DNA from 4 places in the Ralstonia mannitolilytica genome. Region 3 is predicted to be linked to each of the others. Evidence: predicted binding sites of a transcription regulator. Region 3 holds the regulator's gene; each other region holds the start of a gene.
What was found. Region 3 encodes FliA, which starts transcription of late flagellar genes. Its sites were predicted from a motif close to CTAAAGTTTNNNNNNNNNNNGCCGNTA; they were not measured.
Positions count from the first base shown of each region.

Region 1 (5,340 bases), 590 kb from region 3:
GCGCGCGCACGTGCGCAACCGAATCGTTTTCGCTCAGTACGGCGACATGCCGCGGATGCGGCTGCTGGAGCAACCGCGAGAGCGCCGGCAGATCGTCGATGCCCGGCAGCGGCAGGCCGATCAGGGCGAGTTCGGCGTCCGCATGCGCCGCGAGGTTTTCAAAAAGGTCTTCGTCCGGTTCGACGCTGACAACCTCGGAAATGGCCGGCAAGGATTGCAAGACGTGAGTCGCGCCGGCACGCACCAACGGGTGTGCCTCTACTACGATTGATTTCACTGCGCCGCCTGTCTGGTTATGGTTGTTTTTCCCATTTCCCGGAATCGCCGTCGCTGCGCGGATTTGGATCGGTGGGATCCAAAATCAATGCAAACGGGCTTGTGGAAACGCAATGGCGCGCGGCTTCGGTATATTTCCCCGTTCAACCGGCAGTCACCACGCAGCGGTGCCGCCGGGCCGAAACCTTGGCGCGCCAATCAGGCGCAATTTCCCTCCCGGTTTTTTGCTTCTTTATGTCGCCAGGCGCGGAGGATTAACCCCGCCAAAAATCGCAGAATAAATCCCCAGCATGCTTGTTGCACCCATCAATCGGATGTAAACCTTTTTGCTTATCCCGATCGGCGGTGTGCCAGACCCCTTATAGATATCAGGATCGGACGGCGGCAGCCAGCCCCACTTCATGCCCATTGACGTAAACGTCAAGCAGCGTTCGCGGGCCGTCAGGCGAGGAAACGGCAGGCGTGTGGCACCTATTCGGCAACGACCGAGAAGCGCGGCATCGAGAGCGGTTGCTTGCCGTCGCGGCCATAGGGTGTGCCGCCGCCGTTGTTGGCAGCGTGCAGGACTTGCAGCGCGTTCTGCGTGGCACGCAGGCGCAGGTCGATGAGGACGCCGTTGTCGAGGTTGCGCTGGCGCAGCGTGCGGGCCAGGGCCAGGTTTTCGTCGAACAGGCGGCTGGCGGCTTCGTCGGTGCGCAGGTATTTGACCAGCCCGTACGGATCGGCGCCGCCGTGTTGCGCCCACCAGAGGCGGCGTTCACGGTCGGCTGCGCCGAGGGCGGTGAGCTGCTGGTGCTTGGTCTGGGTAATGCGCTCGAGTTCGACCATGTCGCCGTCGCGCAACGCCTGCGCTTCGGCTTCCAGGGTCTGGTTGGCGGCGCGCAGCAGTTCCTGCTCGTCGGCCAGTGTGCGGATCAGCAGTGTGTTGTCCATGGGCGAGGCGACCTCAGCTTGGGCAGCCGCCGGCCGGCACACCGCCCCACCGCGTGCGGCCAGGGGCCGGCGGCGTCTTCAGGGTTGGAGGAGGCGCGACGGGAGTGTCCCGTCAGGCCTTTTTGCTTTGTGCCGAGAGCAGCGACTGGGCGTCGGAAAGCGCCGCATCGGCGATCTTGCCGGCGTCCATCTTCAGCGTGCCGTTCTGGATGGCATGGCGGATCTGCTCGACGCGGGCGGCATCGAAGTCGCCGCTGCCCACCTGGCGCGAGACCTGTTGGACTGACAGCGACGGCGCATCGCCGGTGTGGCGCGCCGTGCCCGCCGCTGCCGTGCTGGCGGCATGCGAGCCAGCGGCACGCGTCGACCCGGACGCAGTGTCCTTGGTCGGCGCAATCGCCGGGGCGTTGTTGACGATATGGTTGATTTTCACGGGTGTCTCCGAAGAGCGCGTTCATCCTAACACCCATATCGGCCAACCCCGCCCCAAACTTTAGCGGGCGTACTGCACGTCGCTTTGCAGTTTCAAAGTGATCGAGCAATCGCAATTCTCGGGTCAGAACTGGATGGCCACCACGCCCGCCGACTGCGCGATGCCCGAAACGACGTTGCCGTTGGCGGTACGCACCTGCGCCACCTGGCCGACTGCGGCCTGGTTCAGCGCCCGGCCGTCGCTCGTGACCTGGAATCCGCCACCCTCGGCAACCAGCTTGACGGTCTGGCCCGCCTGCACGGCGACCGGCAAGCGCAGGCTTTCGGCGCGCAGCGGCTGGCTGGCGGCCACGCTCGTGAGCAGCACGCGGCCGACCACGTCGGCGGGTTGCTGCACGACCGACGGCGGCAGCATCGACAGATCGCCGGTGCGGGCTTCCAGGTCGCTCATGTCGAGGGTCTTGCCCGGGGGCAAGGCGCGGGCGGCCACGTAGTACGTCCCTGTGATCTGGATGGTGGCCGGCACCCACGCCGCCCACGCGTGCGGCGAGCGGCAGCGCACGCCCACTTGTATACGGCCGCGCAGGCGGTTGGCCGCGGGCAGCATCAGGTCGATCTGGTCGCACGGCTGGTTGGCGACGCGCGGGTCGACCGGGCCGACTTCGACCGATGCGCGCGGCGCACCGGTTTCGTTTGTGCCGCCCAGGATGTCCAGTTGCGACTGCAACTGCTGCTGGATCTGCATCTGGATGGCGTTCGGGCCCTGGATTGCGGTGGGCTGGCCGGCTTGCGACGCCCCCGGCATGGCGGCTGCGGCGGGCGCATACCCCACGCGCATCATGCCCTGCCCGTGCGCCGGCATCGGGCGCACGAGGCCGGCCAGCAGCCCCAGCGCGAGGATCACCAGCAGCAGGCGTCGCCCGGCGGCCGGCGGCATGGCCGCGGCCCGCGCGCGCCGCGCCGTCGCGAAAGTCGGGTGATCTGCCTCACGTGCAAACCGCTGTGGCATGGCAAGCCTCCATCAAAAGTCCAGTGGAGTGTAGCCACGCGCGCGGGGGCGCCAAATCCGGAAATGTCGGCCAATCCCCCCCTTATTCAGACGAATGCGGTTGCGCATCGGCCCCTAGACTTTGCAACGTGGTGAAGTCCCTGGCGTTGCGCGGCGGCTGTGCAGCCGGACCGTGCAACCTGCTCCGGTGCCTGGTTTTCCCGGCCGGCGTCGGGCCCGCAGGCAGGCCTTTGCCACTGAGGCTGCATGACGGCAACTCAGCAATACAGCGGTTTGGAGACGGCATCGGCGGTTTTGAAGGGGCTGCCGATGCCGCGTTCTCCATCCCACGGAACACGGAACACACACATGGTCGACAAGCTGGATCAGTTGTTCGGTTTTCAGGAGCAGGCGCTGCGGTTGCGTTCGCAGCGGCACCAGATCCTGGCCTCGAACATCGCCAATGCCGATACGCCCAACTTCAAGGCGCGCGATTTCGATTTTCAGTCTGCGCTGCAGAAGGCGGTCGGCCAGCACAGCGGCAACGCCCTGCCGATGACCGCCACGGCGGCCGGCCACCTGAACGTCAACGGTGCGCCCGCCGGCGAGGTGACACCGATGCAGGCATCGCTGTCGCAACAGACCAAGGCGCTGCAGGGCGAAGTGCAGTACCGCACGTCGCAGCAGCCGTCGATCGACGGCAACACGGTCGACATGGACGGCGAGCGCATGCGCTTTGCCGACAACACCGTGCGTTACGAGGCCGACCTGAGCATCGTGACGCAGAAGATCAAGTCGATGCTGGCCGCCATCCAGAGCAGCTAGCACGGCAACGTTGCGGGACGACCGCGCGGGTTGTGACGCGCGGCGAAAGAGGGGCGGGAGTGATGCGGCGCCCCGGGCCGGCAAGGTGGTGGCCCGGAGAGCGCCCACACAAACAGCGGATCTGATCCGACAACAGTTTCAAAGACAGCGGAATCGACATGTCGCTATTCAAGGTGATGGATGTGGCTGGCAGCGCGCTCACCGCGCAGTCCAAGCGCATGAACGTGGTGGCCTCCAACCTGGCCAACGCCGAGAGCGTGACCGGCCCGAACGGCACACCCTACCGCGCCAAGCAGGTGGTGTTTTCGCCCGCGCAGGAGTCTGACGACTACGCCACCGGCGTGTCGGTCGACCGCGTGGTCGAAGACACCGTCACGCCCATGAAGCGCATGCACCAGCCGGGAAACCCGCTGGCCGATGCCGACGGTTACGTGACCATGCCCAACGTGGACGTGGTGGACGAGATGGTGAACATGATTTCCGCCTCGCGCTCGTACCAGGCCAACGTGGAAGTCGCCAACACCACCAAGACGATGGCCTCCAAGGCCCTCACCCTGGGCCAGTAAGCGCTGTCAACGGGCGCCCGATACACGAGAGACCAACATGACCGTCAACTCCACCAGCAGCACCACAAGCACGACCGGTACCACCACCGGCAACCAGCTGGCCATCACCAACGGCAGCGATCTGCAGAACACGTTCATGAAGCTGCTGGTGGCGCAGCTCCAGAACCAGGATCCGCTCAACCCGATGGACAACTCGCAGATGACCTCGCAGCTGGCGCAGATCAACACGGTCAACGGCATCCAGCAGTTGAACACCACGATGTCGAGCATGCTGACGCAGAACGCGGCCACGCAGGCCTCGTCGATGATCGGCCGCACCGTGCAGGTGCCGACGAGCACCCTGACGCTGTCTTCGGGCGCCGCCAACTTCGGGGTCTCGGTGCCCAACGGCGCGGACGATGTCGTCGTCACCATCACCAACGCCGCCGGCGTGGCGGTGCGCACGGTGGACCTCGGCCAGATGACTGCCGGCAGCGGCAACTACACCTGGAACGGCAAGGACGACAAGGGCAACCAGCTTGCCGACGGTACCTACAGCATCAAGGTGTCGGCGACGCTGGGCGGCAAGACCACCACGGCCAACGCACTGGGCCTGGACAAGGTGGCAGGTGTGACGATCAACAACGGCACGATGCAGCTGGTGCTCGCCTCCGGCGCGACGGCGCGGCTGTCGGACGTTGCTTCCATTCAGTAACGCATCACCGATCAGCGACGGGGACGGCCCCGCGCTTTTCATCTTCCACGGGAGAACACTATGGGATTCCAGCAAGGCCTGAGCGGTCTGGACGCCGCGTCCAAGAACCTCGACGTCATCGGCAGCAACGTGGCCAACGCCAACACCGTCGGCTACAAGAAGTCGACCGCCGAATTCGGCGACGTCTATGCCCGCTCGCTGGTGGGCGCAACCGACAACCAGGTCGGCCAGGGCGTGAACGTGACCAAGGTGTCGCAGTCGTTCACGCAGGGCAACGTGACCATCACCGGCAACCCGCTGGACATCGCCATCAACGGCACGGGCTTCTACCGCCTGGTCGACGCGTCCAGCGGCCAGGTGTCGTACTCGCGTAACGGCCAGTTCCAGACCGACAAGAACGGCTTCATCATCTCGGCCACCGGCCAGAACCTGACGGGCTACGGTGTGGACTCCACCGGCAAGGTCAACACCGCCGTGCTGACCAACCTGCAGATTCCCGTCAACGACCTGGCACCGCTGGCGACCACGAACACCGCGTTCGGCATCAACCTGGACGCCGCCGCCACGCCGCCGACGACCACGCCGTTCTCGCCCACCAACTCGGCCACGTTCAACCATTCCGTTTC
Region 1 covers NZ_CP010800.1:334,586-339,925, reverse strand. Annotated here, with positions in the region: gene TK49_RS18180 (LuxR C-terminal-related transcriptional regulator) at 1-277, opposite strand, end outside; gene TK49_RS18175 (flagella synthesis protein FlgN) at 748-1,209, opposite strand; gene flgM (flagellar biosynthesis anti-sigma factor FlgM) at 1,322-1,642, opposite strand; gene flgA (flagellar basal body P-ring formation chaperone FlgA) at 1,766-2,650, opposite strand; gene flgB (flagellar basal body rod protein FlgB) at 2,999-3,454, shown strand; gene flgC (flagellar basal body rod protein FlgC) at 3,613-4,020, shown strand; gene TK49_RS18150 (flagellar hook assembly protein FlgD) at 4,058-4,714, shown strand; gene flgE (flagellar hook protein FlgE) at 4,775-5,340, shown strand, end outside.
Region 1: flgM (flagellar biosynthesis anti-sigma factor FlgM) is a predicted target of FliA. The motif match lies at 1,679-1,705, and genes of this name have one in related genera.

Region 2 (5,340 bases), 630 kb from region 3:
GCCCGAGATCGAGATGCTCGAGTTGGAACCGTACTGGCTATTGGTGAAGGTCAGCACGCCGCTGGCATCCGCCGATACCGACACGTTGATCTTCGCGTTCTGCAGCGCGGCCGAACCGTTGATCTGCGACTGGATCTGCGCGGCCAGGCTCGATGCGGTGTAGCTGCCGGCCGGCACCGTGATGTTGGTGGCGATGCCGCTGACCGTGACCGACAGGCTGTCGTTCACGCCCGCGGTGATGGTCGTATTGGCCGCCGCCGCGCCCTTCAGCGACCCTTGCGTGGCCAGCTGCGACACGGTGACGGCATACGTGCCCGACTTCGTGCTGTCGGCGAACTTCGGCACGCTCAGTTGTGCGTCCGTACTGGTGCCCGCGCCTGCAAACAGGCCGGCCACCTGGCTGGGCGACGCGGCAATCGCGTTGGCCAGCTTGGTGTTGTCGATCGACAGCGTGCCGTCCGAACCCATCGTCACGCCGATGCTGCCCAGCGACTGGTACGCGCCATTGCCGATGGCCTGGCCAAGCACGTCGGTGATCTGGTTGATGAGCGCCTTGGTGCTGACATCTCCGGCCAGCGGGCCATTGTTGGCGCTGTTGGCGGTATCGATGTTCGTCAGCGAGTTCAGGGAAACGCGCAGCGCGTTGTAGCCCTTGACGAAATTGACCACGGCGTTCGTGGTAGCCGTCGGGTCGTTGGCCACCGTCACGGTGGTGCTGCCCGTCTTGGACAGCGTAAACGACGTGCCGTCCACCACGTTCGACAGCGTATTGGTCGGGCTCTGCACGGTGATGCCGTTGATCGTGGCCAGGGCGTTCTGGCCCGTGGTCACCTCGGTCATGTTCTGCGTGCCGGCCGGGTCTTGCGAGAGCAGCGATTGCAGCGTCGCATCGCCCGACACCGAGATCTTCATCTCGGAGTTCGAGCCGCCCGCCGTGGAGGTCAGCACCAGCCGGTACGGGTTGCCGCTGCCGTCGTTGACGATGCTGGCCGACACACCGAGGTTGGCCGAGTTGATCGCGTCGCGGATGCCCGAGAGCGTGTTGTTCGAGGAGTCGATCGTGATCGAGCCCCCCGGCAGGTTGCCGTTCTGCGTGAACGTGGCGCCCGAATACTTGCCGTTGGCAAACGTGCCGCCCGACACCGAGCCGAACGAGAACGAAATCGTGGTCGACGACCCGCTGCCGATGGCCGAGGTGGCGGAAGCCTGCCCCTGCGCGGCGAGCACCTGCGACTGCGCGAGCTGCGTCACGTTGACGGCGTACGAGCCCGCCGGCGCCGAACCCGTGAGCGAGGCACTGAGGATGGAGGCGTCGTAGCCGCTCGCCTTCATCGCGCTGAAGTTCGACACCGAGCTCAGTCCCGCCATGGCCGTCTGGAATGTCGCCAGCGAGCTCTTGAGGTTGCCCACCGCCGAGAGCTGCGTCTGGTAAGACGTCTGCTGGTTCTGCAGCAGGGTCAGCGGCTGGCTTTCCACCTTCATCAGGCTGGTGACCAACGTATTGACGTCGATGCTCGTCCCGATACCGGGAATCGAGATCGGCGGGACGTAGTTGTTGCTCGAGGAACTGCTGGTCGTGGTCGCCATGATCGGATCGGTCAGCGTATGCGTTGGCGGGAGTCCTTCCTCACAACGGCAGCGCTCGCCACTTCTTTAGCGGAGGTGGGCCACTCTTCACAATTGGATCAGCAAAACGAAAGGCCGGCGCCCCCCTCGAGGAGCGCCGGCCTTCGACCCGGCCGCAACGCGCCGGGCTGACATCCGCCTGCCGATTAACCCTTGAGCAGGTTCAGGATGCTGTTCGGTGCCGAGTTGGCTTGCGCCAGCATCGCCGTACCGGCTTGCTGCAGGATGTTCTGACGCGTCATGTTCGACGTTTCTGCAGCGTAGTCGGTGTCGACCATGGCCGACTTGGCAGCCGACAGGGCGGTGTTGTTCGACGTCAGCGTGTTGATGGTCGAGGTCAGGCCGCTTTGCTGGGCACCCAGGCTGGCGCGCGCCGACTTCAGGGCGGTCAGGTCGGTGTCGATTGCCGTTTGCGCGGCCGTTGCGTTGGCAGCGCTCGTCACGCTGGTGCCGGCGCCCGTGAACGAACCGTATGCCGACAGGTTGACGTTGGTGATGGTCGCGCTGTCCGTCGTGGCGTTCTGGCCGTACTGGAACGTCACCGAAGCAACCGTGCCGTCGAACAGCTTGTTGCCGTTGTAGTTGGCGTTGGTCGCGATGTTCTTGTTGGCCGTGGCCAGCTGCTGGTATTCCTTGTCCAGGTTGGCCTGGTCAGCTGCCGACAGACCGCCGTTGTTGGCTTCCACAGCCAGTTGGCGCATACGTTGCAGGTTGTTTTCGACTTGACCCAGGTACGAGTCGGCCGTCTGCAGGTACGACTGTGCGTTGTTGGCGTTCTGGATACCTTGCGTTTGCGAGTTCAGCGTGGTCGTCAGGCTCGAAGCGACAGCGTACGCAGCAGCATCGTCCTTGGCGCTGTTCACGCGCAGGCCGGTGGACAGGCGCTGCAGAGACGTTTGCAGCGCGGATTGCGATTGCGACAGCGCTTGCTGCGTTTGCAGGGACGAAATGTTGGTATTGAGGCTGAGGGACATGACGGCTCCTAAGTTTCCCGTTGGTTTGTTGCCCGATTGGCGGCTTGTTCCGGCTGTGCCGGGCAACGTGACCTGTAACTTGAAGGGGATCAGGTCTGCGTTGTACTCAGGTTATCGGTGGCCGTCGAAGAAAGTTTAGGGTCGCCTTGACAAAATTGTGCGCTGGCGGCGGTCCGGGTTTCGGGCGCCCGTTTTTTTGAGCCGGCCCGCCAACAGCAGCAGCGCGCCTGCTTCTTGCCGTACAGGGCCTCGGCTATACTCGTCCGATAAATCACGGCGCCGCATCCCTCCATACAAAGAGCGCCACTTCGCACAGATGGGGAGTTGCAAGCCCCGCCCAGGCGCTCCAGCGGCCTGCCGGCGGTCATAAGAGCTCGAAGCGAGCCTGTTTGACCCGCAACACCCACCATGCTCAATGTCCTGATCGTCGAACCGCACGACATTGCCCGTGTCGGCCTGCGCCAGATCCTCAAGGATTCGCGCCTGGCACGTCAGATCGAGGCCGTGCCGGACCTGCGCGACGCCAACAACGACGTGCTCGCCCAGCGCGAGTGGGACGTCATGCTGTTTTCGGTGGAATCGGCCACCGGAGACGAGTTCCAGACCATCAAGATGGTCCGCCAGCAACACGCCCGCCTGGCCGTGCTCGCGCTGGGCCGCCATCCCGAAGCGCTGCTCGCGGTGCGCGCCCTCAAGGCCGGCGCCGCCGGCTATCTGCCGATGGATGCCAGCCAGCCGCAATTGCTGGCCGCGGTCAACGCCATCTCCAAGGGCAAGAAGTACCTGCCCTCCGACCTCGTGGAAGTGCTGGCCGACAACCTGAACGTCGACTGGGACAAGCCCCGCCACGACATCCTCTCCGACCGTGAATTCCAGACGCTGCGCATGCTCGGCTCGGGCCGCACGCTGAGCGAGATTGCCCAGGCGCTGCAGATCAGCGCCAAGACGGTCAGCGTGTACCGCGGGCGCGTGCTCTCCAAGATGAAGCTGCGCAACAACGCGGAGCTGACGATGTACGTCGTCAGCAACGGCCTCCAGCTCTAGGCCCCGGGGCCCACGCAAGGGTTCAAGACGGATAGAACCTCGGGATGCACGCGCCGTAGCGCCGGGCGTTCTCGCGCACGAGGTCTTGCACGGCCGCCGGTTCCAGCGGGCGCGTGAGCAGGTAGCCCTGGAACTCGTCGCAACCGGCTTCGCGCAGGAATTCAAGCTGACCCTCGGTCTCCACGCCTTCGGCCACAGTCTTCATTCCCATGGCCTGCGCCATCATGATGATGGCCCGCGTGATGGCCGCACGCTCGGCTACGTGCGGCAGGTCCTGCACGAACGAGCGGTCGATCTTCAGTGTGTCGATCGGAAAGCGGTGCAGGTACGACAGCGAGGAGTAGCCCGTGCCGAAATCGTCCAGCGCCAGCGATACGCCCATCGCCCGCAGCTCGGTCAGCAGCGCGTGCAGTGACGGGTCATCCCGGATGAGGATGCCTTCGGTCATCTCCAGCTCGACCGCGTTGCCCGGCAGGCCGCTGGTGGACAGCGCGCTGCGCACCATCGCGCTCAACTGGCCGGAGCTGAATGCCTGGCCCGACAGGTTGATCGACATGCGCAGGTGCGGCAGGCCGATGCGGCGCCAGCGCGCGAGCTGGTCGCACGCCGCGCGCAGGATCCAGCGGTCGATCTCGACGACGAGGCCGGTTTCCTCCGCATCCTGTATGAACTGCCCGGGCATCATGCGGCCGAAGTCGGCGGAGTTCCAGCGGATCAGCGCTTCCACGCTGACGATGCGGCCGGTCCTGACGTCCACGCGCGGCTGGTAGTCGGCATAGAACTCGTTGCGGTCGCTCGCGCGGCGCAGGCCCGATTCGATGCGAAAACGCCGCGAGACGCGGTCGTCGAGGTCGCGCGTGAAGGTCTGGAAGTTGTTGCGGCCGCGCTCCTTCGCCAGGTACATGGCGGCGTCGGCCTTGCGCAGCAGGGTGTTGGCGTCGTCGCCGTCGTGCGGTGCCACCGCAATGCCGATCGACACGCCCAGGTACAGTTCCTGCCCTTCAATATGGAAGGGCGCGCTGATGGCAGAGAGGATCCGCTCGGCCACGCGCCGCGTGCCGAGGCCGTCCAGCGCTTCGAGCATGACGACGAATTCGTCGCCCCCGAGACGCGCCACGGTGTCGGCTTCGCGCGCGCACGCCTGTAGCCGGGCCGCGACCTCGCGCAGCAGCATGTCGCCAAACTGGTGGCCGAGGGTGTCGTTGACGTTCTTGAAGCGGTCCAGGTCGAGGAACATGACCGAGACCCGCGTGCGGTTGCGCTGGGCCAGCGCCAGTGCGTGCTCCAGCCGGTCTTCCAGCGCCGAGCGGTTGAGCAGCCCCGTGAGCGTGTCGTGCGTGGCCAGATGCCGGATACGCTGCTGCGCCTCGCGGATCTGCGTGATATCGACCAGCGACACGAGTACCGAATACGGCGGCACGGGCGGTCCGGCCAGCCCGGCGCTGACCGTCCGGCCGCCATCGGCATACAGCGGCGTCCAGTTGCTCGACACCCACACGGTGCGCCCGTTCAGGCAATGCAGCCCAAAGATCTGGTTCAGCTGCGGCTGGCCGTCGGCCATGACTTCGCGGTCCGGCCAGTCGGCGGCGTGGATGGACGCCTCGAACTCGTCCACCGCCGAGTGCACCACCTCGGGCAGCGCGCGGCCAACCAGCTCGGCCACCGGCAAGCCCAGCAGCCGTGCGGCGCTGGGGTT
Region 2 covers NZ_CP010800.1:293,093-298,432, forward strand. Annotated here, with positions in the region: gene fliD (flagellar filament capping protein FliD) at 1-1,587, opposite strand, end outside; gene TK49_RS17940 (flagellin N-terminal helical domain-containing protein) at 1,773-2,600, opposite strand; gene TK49_RS17945 (LuxR C-terminal-related transcriptional regulator) at 3,009-3,644, shown strand; gene TK49_RS17950 (putative bifunctional diguanylate cyclase/phosphodiesterase) at 3,667-5,340, opposite strand, start outside.
Region 2: fliD (flagellar filament capping protein FliD) is a predicted target of FliA. The motif match lies at 1,631-1,657, and genes of this name have one in related genera.

Region 3 (5,340 bases):
CCGGCGACGCCAACCTGGCCGGCTGCATCCTGACGAAGATCGACGAGGCCGCTTCGGTCGGCCACGCGATGGACGTGATGATCCGCCGCCGCCTGCCGCTGCACTACGTGTCGTACGGCCAGCGCGTGCCGGAAGACATTGCCGCGCCCAACAAGAAGCTGCTGATCCATCGCAGTTTCCGCGCGGGGGCGGAGCAGTCGTCGTTTGCGCTCGATTCGGACGAATCGCTGCTGGTGGCGCAGGCCGCCGCGCGTGGCCAGCTCGGCCGCGAGCCCGGTCTGGCCGCGTTCGACTTCGCATGAGCAAGGGGGCACGATGACGACCCCATTCGTCAAGGACCAGGCCGCCGGGCTGCGCCGCATGCTGGGGCAGGCTGCCAGCCGGCGCGTGCTGCTGATCGGCGCGCAGGAGCAGGTCGATGACATCGTCGACAACCTGCGCATTGCGTTGTCGGCCCTGGGTCGCGACGCTGCGGTGGTCAGTGCCCAGACCGTCGTGGCCGTGGCCGGTGTGCTCGAGGAGCACGACGACACGGCAGACGTGACGCTGGTGGCCGCGCATTTCGGTACGCGCGCGCTGGCCACCGTGGCCGAGGCGTGCGACGACGTGCTGCTGGCGTTCTCCGACGGCGCGGAAGGCATCAAGAGCGCCTACACGCTGCTCAAGAAAACCGCGGTGCTGCAGGGCAGCGCGGGCATCCGCACCCTGGTGTGCGGCGCGCATTCGGTCGATTCTGCGGTGCGCGTGTTCCGCAACCTCGCCAACACCGTGGGCCAGTACCTGAACACCCGCATTGATTTCGCCGGTTATCTGCCGGAAGACCGGCATATCGAACTGGCGCTCTCGCTCGGCAAGCCCGTGGCGAGCGCGTTTCCCGCATCCCCCTCGGCCATGGCCTTCCGCCAGCTGGCCGAGGAGATGCTGAGCTGGGCCAGCGCCGAGGCCCAGCCCCAAGCCGGCGCGGCAGGGTCGCCGTCGCAGGTGATGGTGTCGGCGCAGGCACAGACGATGTCGAGTTCGGCACCGACGGCAACGCCACGCGCCGCAACGCGCGCGGCCGAGCTGGTTTATTGAGGCGCACCATGAACGAAGCGCCAAAGGCAGGCATGGATATGTACACCGCAACCGGTCGCAAGACCAAGTCCGACGAGATGGCCACGTACGCACCGCTGGTACGTCGCATTGCCAACCAGATGATGGTGAAGCTGCCCGCCAGCGTCGAGCTCGACGACCTCATCCAGGCCGGCATGATGGGTTTGCTCGATGCGCTGTCGCGCTATGAAGAAACGCAGGGCGTGCAGTTCGAGTTCTACGCGGCCCAGCGCATTCGCGGCGCCATCCTCGATGAGCTGCGCGGCTCCGACTGGCTGCCGCGCGGGTTGCGCCGCAACGCGCGCACGATCGAACAGGCCATTCAGAAACTGCAGCAGCAGAAGGGCCGCGCGCCCACCGAAACCGAGATCGCCACGGCGCTCGGCATGTCGCTGGCCGACTACCAGAAGCAGCTTGTCGACCTGCAGGGCAGCCAGCTGCTGTATTACGAAGACTTCGACCGCGAAGACGCCGACGCCTTCATCGAGAACCGCGCCGCCGAAAACGACGCCACGCCGCTGGACCAGTTGCTGGACCACGACTTGCGCGAGTCGGTGGTGGCCGCCATCGAGGCGCTGCCCGAGCGCGAGAAGCTGATGATGAGCCTGTATTACGAGCAGGACCTGAACCTGCGCGAAATCGGCGCCGTGATGGGCGTGTCGGAGTCGCGCGTGTGCCAGATCCACAGCCAGGCGATTGCCCGGATCCGTGCGCGGCTGCGCGATCGCGCGTGGCTGCCGACCCCGACCTGATCGGCACCGGACAGCGTTCTATTGCGCGGCCAGCGAGTCATTTCGCGGCCGCGTTTTCATTTGCGGCAGCTCGGCGACGAGGCGTTCGGCGGCGGCGTCCCACACGCGGGTCTCGCCATGGCGGAAGAGCAGGAAGCGCTCGGCCGGCACGTCCGCGGCCTTCAGGGCGTTTGCCAGGTCGGTGATGGGCTGGTCCAGCGGTTCGTCCGTCAGCTCGAACGTGCCCCAGTGGATGCCCACGGCCTGCCGCGCCCCGACATCGTGCATGACCTGCACGGCTTCGCTCGGGTCGATGTGCTGGGCCTTCATGAACCACCGCGGCTCGTAGGCGCCCACGGCAATCGCCGCCACGTCGAAGTGGCCGAAGCGGGCGCCGATGTCGCGCGTGTCCTGCGAGTATCCGAGGTCGCCCGAAAACCAGAAGCGCAGTTGCGGATGCAGCAGCGCCCAGCTGCCCCAGAGCGTCTGGTTGCGGTCGTACAGGCCGCGTGCGGACCAATGCTGCACGGCGCAGAACTGCGCGGTGAAGGGGCCGAAGCGCGCTTCGTCGTCCCAGTCGAAGGCGCGCACGTTGGCGCCGTGGTCCGCGCCCTTTCCGGCAAGGCGCGTGCCGCGCACGTTGCGTGCAAACCAGCGCTCGACCCCCGGCGGCACGAAGAACATCGGCGCGCCGCCCGGCTGCCGCATCAAGGCTCGCACGCTGGCCTTGTCGAGGTGGTCGTAGTGGTTGTGCGAGATCAGCACCAGGTCGATATGCGGCAACTGACTGAGCGACAGGCCCGGCGGCTGGTGCCGGCGCGGTCCGGCAAACGGCAGCGGCGACGCCCGGTTGGAGAACACCGGATCGGTCAGCACGTTGAGGCCCCCGATCTGCAGCAGCAGCGTTTCATGGCCGATCCACGTGAGCTGCGGTACGGCCGGCGGCTGGTGGATGGCCGCCAGGTTCGGTGCAACGCAGGACAGGTCGCGCGTGGGGGGCTTGGGCAGGCCGAGGCGGCGGCGCTCGCGCTGCCATTGCCAGAAATCGCCGCCCGGGCGAGGGTGTGCGTAGCGGTTGCGAAAGCCGTCCGGCGTGTGATGGGGTTTGGCGGGATCGTAATAGGGGTTCTTCATTTCACCATGACGCCGGGCACCGGTCGGGGCGCGATGCTGCGGCTCTAGCTTGCGGGAGAACGCGGATTCCGCCCAGATCAGGACGTTTGGCGGCTTCGCAAGGGTACTCCGGTCTGCCGGATTGCGCTTTGTCCCCCTTTTTCAGCGCAGTTGTAGCAACATGCGGGCTGCTGAGAGCTTCCACCCTTGCTTGCCATGATGCGTATCGATAACCCCCAACATGACCAGGAAGTCGGCGTGGCCGACGCAACGCAGGATACGACCCGTATCGACGATGTGCGCATTGGCGCCGTGCGCCCGCTGATCTCGCCGGCACTGCTGCTCGACGAGCTGCCCGTGTCGCCCGAAGTGCAGGCCCACGTCGAGGCGAGCCGGACGGCCATCACCGCCGCACTGAACGGGCAGGACGACCGGCTCATCGCGGTGGTCGGCCCGTGCTCGATCCACGATCACGATCAGGCGATGGAATATGCCCATCGGCTGCACGCCGCTGCGCAACGCCTGCAAGACGATCTGCTCATCGTCATGCGCGTGTACTTTGAAAAGCCGCGCACCACCGTCGGCTGGAAGGGCTACATCAATGATCCGAGGCTCGACGGCAGCTTCCGCATCAACGAGGGGCTGCGCCGTGCGCGGGAGCTGCTGCTCGAGGTCAACGCGCTGGGGCTGCCGGTCGCCACGGAATTCCTCGACCTGCTGAGCCCGCAGTACATCGCCGACCTGGTCGCCTGGGGCGCGATCGGCGCGCGGACCACCGAAAGCCAGAGCCACCGCCAGCTGGCCTCGGGTCTGAGCTGCCCGATCGGCTTCAAGAACGGCACCGACGGCGGCGTGCAGATCGCGGCCGATGCGATCCTGGCGGCGCGCTCGTCGCATTCGTTCATGGGCATGACGAAGATGGGCATGGCCGCCATTTTCGAGACGCGCGGCAACCGCGATGCGCACGTGATCCTGCGCGGCGGCAAGAAGGGGCCGAACTACGACGCGGCCGCCATCGAAGACGCCTGCGCGATCCTGCGCCAGGCAGGGCTGCGCGAGCACGTGATGGTCGACTGCTCGCACGCGAACTCGGGCAAATCGCACGTGCGCCAGATCGACGTGGGGCAGGACGTCGCGCGGCAGTTGGCGGCCGGCGAGCGCCGCATCCTCGGCGTCATGATCGAAAGCCACCTCGAGGAAGGCCGCCAGGATCTGAAGCCCGGCGTGCCGCTGCAGCGCGGTGTGTCGATTACCGACGCGTGCCTCGGCTGGGCGCAGACCGAGCCGCTGCTGGACACGCTCGCCGCAGCCGTGCAGGCACGCCGGCGCGGCTGATTCGCCGCCCGGGCCGCGTTATCCCGACGACCGGCTGGAGCGGTGCGGGCGGCAGTGTAAACTGCTGCCTTTTTTTGGCCCTCACAGCATGGCGCACGCCCAGCATCGCACCGCGCTCAGCGGCCCTGCGCTGATCCGCTTACTTGCCCGGCTGACGGACGTCGATGTGCGCGAATCGGCGCAGCCGCTTTCCGACCGGCTCAGTCAATGGCTGAGCTGGACCGATGCCATCACGCTTTCGACCGCGCTGACGGCGAGCCCTCCGGCGCTCGCCTCCAGCGGCAGCCGCATTGGCCCGGCCGATGCGGACGGCATGTGCTCGCGCGTGCGCGCGGCGCTCGCCAAGGCCATCGCTTCCACGTGTGCCCCCGAGCCACGCACCGGCGCACTGGGGCGCCAGCCGGTGCTGGGCACCGCCGTGGCCACCGCCGACTATGCGGATTTCCGCCAGCGCTACGTCCTGATGCAGGACCGCATGGAGCTGGAGATCGGCGGCCTGCGTGGCCGCCTGCGCCGCGTGCTGGCCGCCTCGACGCCTGACCTGGCCCGTCTTGCAGTGCTGGACGCCAGCATGGAGCAGGCCCTGGGCGCACGCGAACGCACACTGCTGGGCACCGTGCCGACGTTGCTTGGCCCGCACTTCGAGCGGCTGCGCGCTGCCGCGGAGGCGGGCGGAGCGGCAGAAGCGGCTGAGCGGCCAGACGGGGCCTCTGCCGCCCCACCGACACCATCGCGCGCGTGGCTGGAGGCGTTCCGCAAAGACATGCAGAGCGTGCTCCTGGCCGAGCTCGATGTGCGTTTTCAACCGGTCGACGGGCTGCTCGCGGCCCTTCGATCCTGCTAAGCGGACACCATGTCCAGACAACACCTGAATCTCTTCGTCTTTATCGCCGGGCTCGCCGCCTTGGGGTGGATTGCCGTCGGCTACATTGTCGGCGCGAATCCGCTGGCATTGATCGTCACGCTCATCATCGGCGGCGTCTACGTGGCGGGGGCGCTCGAGTTGCGTCGTTACCAGCAGGCCACCGCAACGCTGGCGACGGCCGTGGACGGCTTGTCGGCGCCGCCG
Region 3 covers NZ_CP010800.1:927,439-932,778, forward strand. Annotated here, with positions in the region: gene flhF (flagellar biosynthesis GTPase FlhF) at 1-302, shown strand, start outside; gene TK49_RS20795 (MinD/ParA family ATP-binding protein) at 316-1,074, shown strand; gene TK49_RS20800 (RNA polymerase sigma factor FliA) at 1,083-1,844, shown strand; gene TK49_RS20805 (MBL fold metallo-hydrolase) at 1,863-2,957, opposite strand; gene TK49_RS20810 (3-deoxy-7-phosphoheptulonate synthase) at 3,153-4,271, shown strand; gene TK49_RS20815 (DUF3348 domain-containing protein) at 4,360-5,115, shown strand; gene TK49_RS20820 (DUF802 domain-containing protein) at 5,125-5,340, shown strand, end outside.

Region 4 (5,340 bases), 600 kb from region 3:
TGGATGGGCATACCCAATCCTGGCGGCAGGAGAGGCGACATGATACGCCGCGCCCCACCCTGCCCATCGGCGGCGACTACGGATTGATGTACTGGAACAGCGACATGCCCTGCATCGCCGTGAACGTCTTCTGCGCGGCCTGCAATGACACCTGTTGCTGCGCGAACTGCGAGATGGCGGTGGTGTAGTCCACCGATTGCAGCTTGGCGATCTGCTCCTTCAACTGCTCGCCGTAATTCGAGCCGCTGCTGTTGAGCGTGGTGATCTGCGCCTGCTGCGTGCCCACGGTCACCTGCGCCTGGAGCGCCACCTGGTAGGCGTTGTCCAGATTGCCCTGTGCGGTCTGCACGGCCTTCTGCAGGTTGGCGACGTCGGTGGCCTGCGTGGCGGGGTTGATCGGCGTGGAGAGCGCGGCGATCAGGTTCTCGTACGTTTTGAAGATGCTCTGGTTGGTATTCGGGTTGGCCGGGTCCGTGTTGGCAATGCGTACGAACACCGCGTCGCCCGACACCGAAGTGGGCATCGAGATGTTCTGCGACACCTGGACGGTGGGCGGCTGGCCGGTGCCGACGTACTGCACGCTGCCGCCGGAGCTGACAAACGGGTCGGTCGTGCCGTTGGCGCCGCCAAAGAGGGCCACGCCCGACGCATCGCGCTGGTTGGCGATCGACAGCAGCTGCTGATACTGCTGCTTGACCTGCGCCAGCACGCCAATGCGCTGCGAATCGGTCATCAGCGTGGTGTTGGCGCTCACCAGCGACTGCTTGCCCTGCTGCAGCGTGGTGACCAGGTTGGTGAGCGCAGACGACACGTTGGTCAGGCGCGCATCGGTGGCATCGCGGTTGGCTTGGTACTGATCGTTGGCGTCCTGCGTCTGTTGCAGTTGCACCATCTGGCCATAGGCGGTCGGGTTGTCGCCCGCGCTGTCGAGTGCGATGCCGCTGGAGATCTGCCGCTGCAAGGTGAGCAGGTTCGACTGCGTGTTCTGCATCGAGGCGCTGGACAGCGCGAAGAACTGGGCGGTACTGACTCGCATGATCGGTCCGGGCGGAAGGCTTTAGTGCGTTATCGGCAGGGCTGGGCGGTTCTGCAGTCGGCGGCGACTGTCAGTTGGCGATCGACAGCAGCGAATCGAACAGCGCGTTGGCCGTCTGCATCACCTTGGCGGCGGCCTGGTAGGCCTGCTGGTACTTCATCAGGTTCATCGCCTCGTCATCGAGGTTCACCCCCGAGACCGACTGCTGCTGCGACGTCGAGCTCGCCAGCAACGCCTTCTGCGAAGTCAGGTTCGTGCTGGCCTGGTTGGCCTGCACGCCCACTTGCGTGACGAGGTTGTTCCACGCCGAACCGAGCGACGTGGTGCCGCCGTCCAGCAGGTTCGCATTGCGCAGCTTGGCCAGCGCGCTGGCATTGCCGTTGTCGGTGCTGTTGGCGGTGTTGGCCGAGATGGAGAACGTGTCGCCGTTGCCAGGCGTGCCCGAGAGCGTCAGCTGCACGCCGTTGAACGCGTACGTGGCGCCTTGGGTATAGGGCGCGGTGCCGCCGGTATAGGTGGTCGACGTGCCGTTGACTGTCACCGTCACGCTGCCCGGAAAGCCGGAAAGCGAGCCGCCCACGGCCGAGCTGTACGTCAGGCTGATCGGCGAGGCAAGCGGTGCGCCGGCATACGTGCTGTCCACGCCGATGGACGACACCGCCGCATTGCCGGTGTTGTTGCTGCCCTGCGTGAGCACCACCGGCGACGCTGCCGCCACGTTGTGATAGTCCGTGGTCAGCGTCTGCATCGTCGAGGCAGCCTGGACGGTCGGGCGCACGAGGAACGAATCGCCGCTGTTCATCGTGCCCGACAGGTTCAGCGTGACGCCGTCGATGGTGGTCGGCCAGCTCGTCACCGTCACGGCACCGGAGCCGTCCGGGTAGTGCGAGACGGTGTAGGCCCCGCCCTGGTACTTGATCTGGTAGTCGTAACCCTGCCCCGCATTGGCATTGGTGATGCTGGCAGTCAGCGTGGCGCTGCCCGTGTTGTTGGCACTGGCGGCCACGCTCGGGCCCGCCACGGAGAAGAGGTCCGTGCCCATCTTGCCGTTGGCGTCCATGCCGAGCTTGTTCTGCGCGTTCACGTCGGCGGCCACGGCGGTGGCCAGGCGGCCCAGGCTGTTCTGCGCCGGGATGAGCGTCTTGTTGCGGAACTCCATCAGGCCGCCCAGCGCGCCGCCGCCCAGCTGGCTGTCGTCGATGTTGACGACGCCAGCCGGGCTCTTGTAGCCCACCGACAGCTGCGTCGGGTCGTACTGCGATGGCACCGCCGTCAACTGATAGCTCTGGTTGCCCTGCACCAGCGCCTGGCCATTGCCCACGTAGATGTTGTACTGACCGTCGCCGGTCTGCACCACGCTGGCCTTGATCGACTGGTTGAGCGTCTGCACGAGCTGGTCGCGCTGGTCACGCAGGTCGTTGGCCGGCTGGCCGGTCGAGCTTTCGGCCTTGGCGATCCGGTCGTTCAGGGCGGCGATCTGCTGCGCGGTGCCGTTGACCGAGCTGATCTGGGTCTGCACCTGCGTGTTGACCTGGCCGCTGAGCGCGTTCATCTGGCCGGCAATCGAGTTGAAGCGGCTTTGCAGGCTGGCGGCTGCGTTCAGGAAGACCTGGCGCGCCGTGGTGTCCGACGGCTTGGAGGCCAGGCCATCGGCCGCGTTGAAGAAGCTCGTCAACGCCGAACTCAACCCGCTGTTCGGGTCGGACATGTACTTGCTGAGGCCCGACACCAGGCTGTTGAGCTGGTCGGCCGCGCTCGTGGCGGCCTGGCCGCTCTGCACCTGGGCGGTCAGGAACTGGTCGTAGATCCGCTTGACGGTGGTCACATTGACCCCCTGCCCCAGATAGCCGACGCCTGCATACAGCGGAACGTTTTCCGTCTGCACCGCTTCCTGGCGCGAATAGCCCGGGGTGTTGGCGTTGGCAATGTTGTTGCCGGTCACCTGCAGGTTGATATCGGCAACCCGCAGGCCGGTCGCGCCAATATTCAAGAGGGAGGTGCTCATCGTTGTCTCGGTGCGGGCAGCAGGACGCCGCCGAAATCAGCTCTAGAAACAACATCGGCCGGCCAAGGACAAACTTGAGCCGGCCGATGCCACCAAATGTGGCGCTTCAATTACATTCACACGATCTGCTTGAGCACCGCCATGATCTTGTGGGCGTAGTTCGGGTCGGTGGCATAGCCGGCGCGCTGCAGCCCCTTGGCGAACGACGCCGCATCGTTGCCGTTGCCGGCCGCCACCACGTGGCTGTAGCGCGGGTTGTTGGCCAGCAGGTTGGCGTAGTCCTTGAACGCCTCGGCATACGAGCTGTAGGCCCGGAACTTCTCCTTGACCTTGCGGGCCACCCCGCCGATGTACTCGGTGGTGGTCACCTCGGCGGTCTTGCCCGTCCACGAACCGCCGGCCTTGATGCCGAAAAGGTTGTGCGTGTTGCTGCCGTCCTTGGCCTTGATTTCGCGGCGGCCCCAGCCCGATTCCAGCGCGGCGTGGCCGATCATGAAGTTGGCCGGGATGCCGGTCTCCTGCGCCGCCTGCGAGGCGTGGCCGATCAGCTTGTTGTAGAAGCTGGCCATGCGGTCGCCGCGCGGCTCCGAAGCCACGCCGGACAGGTCCACCTCCGGCAGCATGTCGGCGGCCTTGCTTTCCGCCTCGGCCTGCTTGCGCAACGCCGCCAGGGCGCGCTCCACGCGCGCCTCGAGGCCGGGGCGCGGCACGGTGCTGATGCCCGAGCCGTCGTCTTCCACTCCAGACGCTGCCGACGCGGCCATGCTGTTGAGCGATGTGCGCGCGATCGCCTTGGCCGCATCGGTGGCCGAACCCGCGGCGCCCGGCAGCGCGGTATTCGTGGCCGTGCTGCTGGACAACGCCGTGTTGACCTTGCCGCCCGCATCCGGATCCACGCGGTTGGCCTGTCGCAGCATCTGCTTGAGCAGCTGGTCGGCCACGCCCACGCCGCGCGAGGCCATCGTCTGCGAAAGCTGCTGGTCGAGCATCGACGTGTACATCTTGGTCGACGACGAATCGAACGGCCCGTTCTGCGGCGATGCATCGCGCATCTGCTTGAGCATCATGTTCACGAAGATCGCGTCGAACTGTTTGGCGACGGTCTTGGCCGCGCCCGTCGGGTCGGTGCGCGCGGTCTGCTTGAGCGATTCGAAGCCGCGCGAATCGAGCGCGAGGCGGGTAGTCAGGTCGGTCGGGTTCATGGCATCACCCCGGCGTTAAATGATTTCCAGGTCGGCGCGCAGCGCATTGGCGGCCTTCATTGCCTGCAGGATCGAGATCAGGTCCTGCGGGTTGGCACCGATCGCGTTGATGGCCTTCACCACGTCGGCCAGGTTGGTGCCGCCCTTGACGTTGATGAGGCTGCCGCCCTGCTGCTTGACCTCGATGTTCGAGCGCGCGCCCGCCACCGTCTGCCCTTGCGAGAACGGCGCCGGCTGGCTCACCACCGGCTCGGTGCTGATGGTGACCGACAGGTTGCCGTGCGCCACCGCGCAGGGCTCGAGCTTGACGAGCTGGTTCATCACCACCGAGCCCGTGCGCGCGTTGACGACCACGCGGGCCGCTGCCAGTGCAGGCGTCACTTCAATGTTCTGCAGCTTCGCCACAAACCCGACGCGGTCCGACGCCAGGGCCGGCGCACGCACGTTGATCGTGCGGCCGTCCGCGGCCTGGGCCGTGTCGGCGCCGAACTGCTTGTTGATGGCGTTGACGATGTTCTGCACGGTGCCGAAGTCCGTCGTGCCGGTGTCGAGCTGGATGCTGCCCGCTTCGCCAACCGTGGCCGCCACGGCGCGCTCGACCGTCGCCCCGTTGGCGATGCGGCCGGCGCCGAGCTGGTTGATCTGCACCTTGCTGCCGTTGGCCGACGCGCCCGCGCCACCGATCACCACGTTGCCCTGCGCCAGCGCGTAGAGCTGGCCGTCCACGCCCTTGAGCGGCGTGAGCAGCAGCGTGCCGCCGCGCAGGCTCTTGGCGTTGCCGATGGACGAGACAGTCACGTCAATCGTCTGGCCAGGCCGCACGAAGGCCGGCAGCGTGGCCGTCACCACCACCGCGGCCGTGTTCTTGAGCTGGATGCTGGCGCCCGGCGGCACGTTGATGCCGAACTGCGTGAGCATGTTGTTGAAGCTCTGGATCGTGAACGGCGTCTGCGTGGTCTGGTCGCCGCTGCCATCCAGGCCGACGACGAGGCCATAGCCGATCAGCGCATTCTCGCGCACGCCGGCAATCGTGGTCAGATCCTTGATGCGGTCGGCGTGCGCCGTGCCAGCCAGAGAAGCGAGGGCGATCAGCGCGG
Region 4 covers NZ_CP010800.1:326,111-331,450, forward strand. Annotated here, with positions in the region: gene TK49_RS18105 (YoaK family protein) at 1-11, opposite strand, end outside; gene flgL (flagellar hook-associated protein FlgL) at 77-1,036, opposite strand; gene flgK (flagellar hook-associated protein FlgK) at 1,107-3,041, opposite strand; gene flgJ (flagellar assembly peptidoglycan hydrolase FlgJ) at 3,158-4,243, opposite strand; gene TK49_RS18125 (flagellar basal body P-ring protein FlgI) at 4,259-5,340, opposite strand, start outside.
Region 4: flgK (flagellar hook-associated protein FlgK) is a predicted target of FliA. The motif match lies at 3,094-3,120, and genes of this name have one in related genera.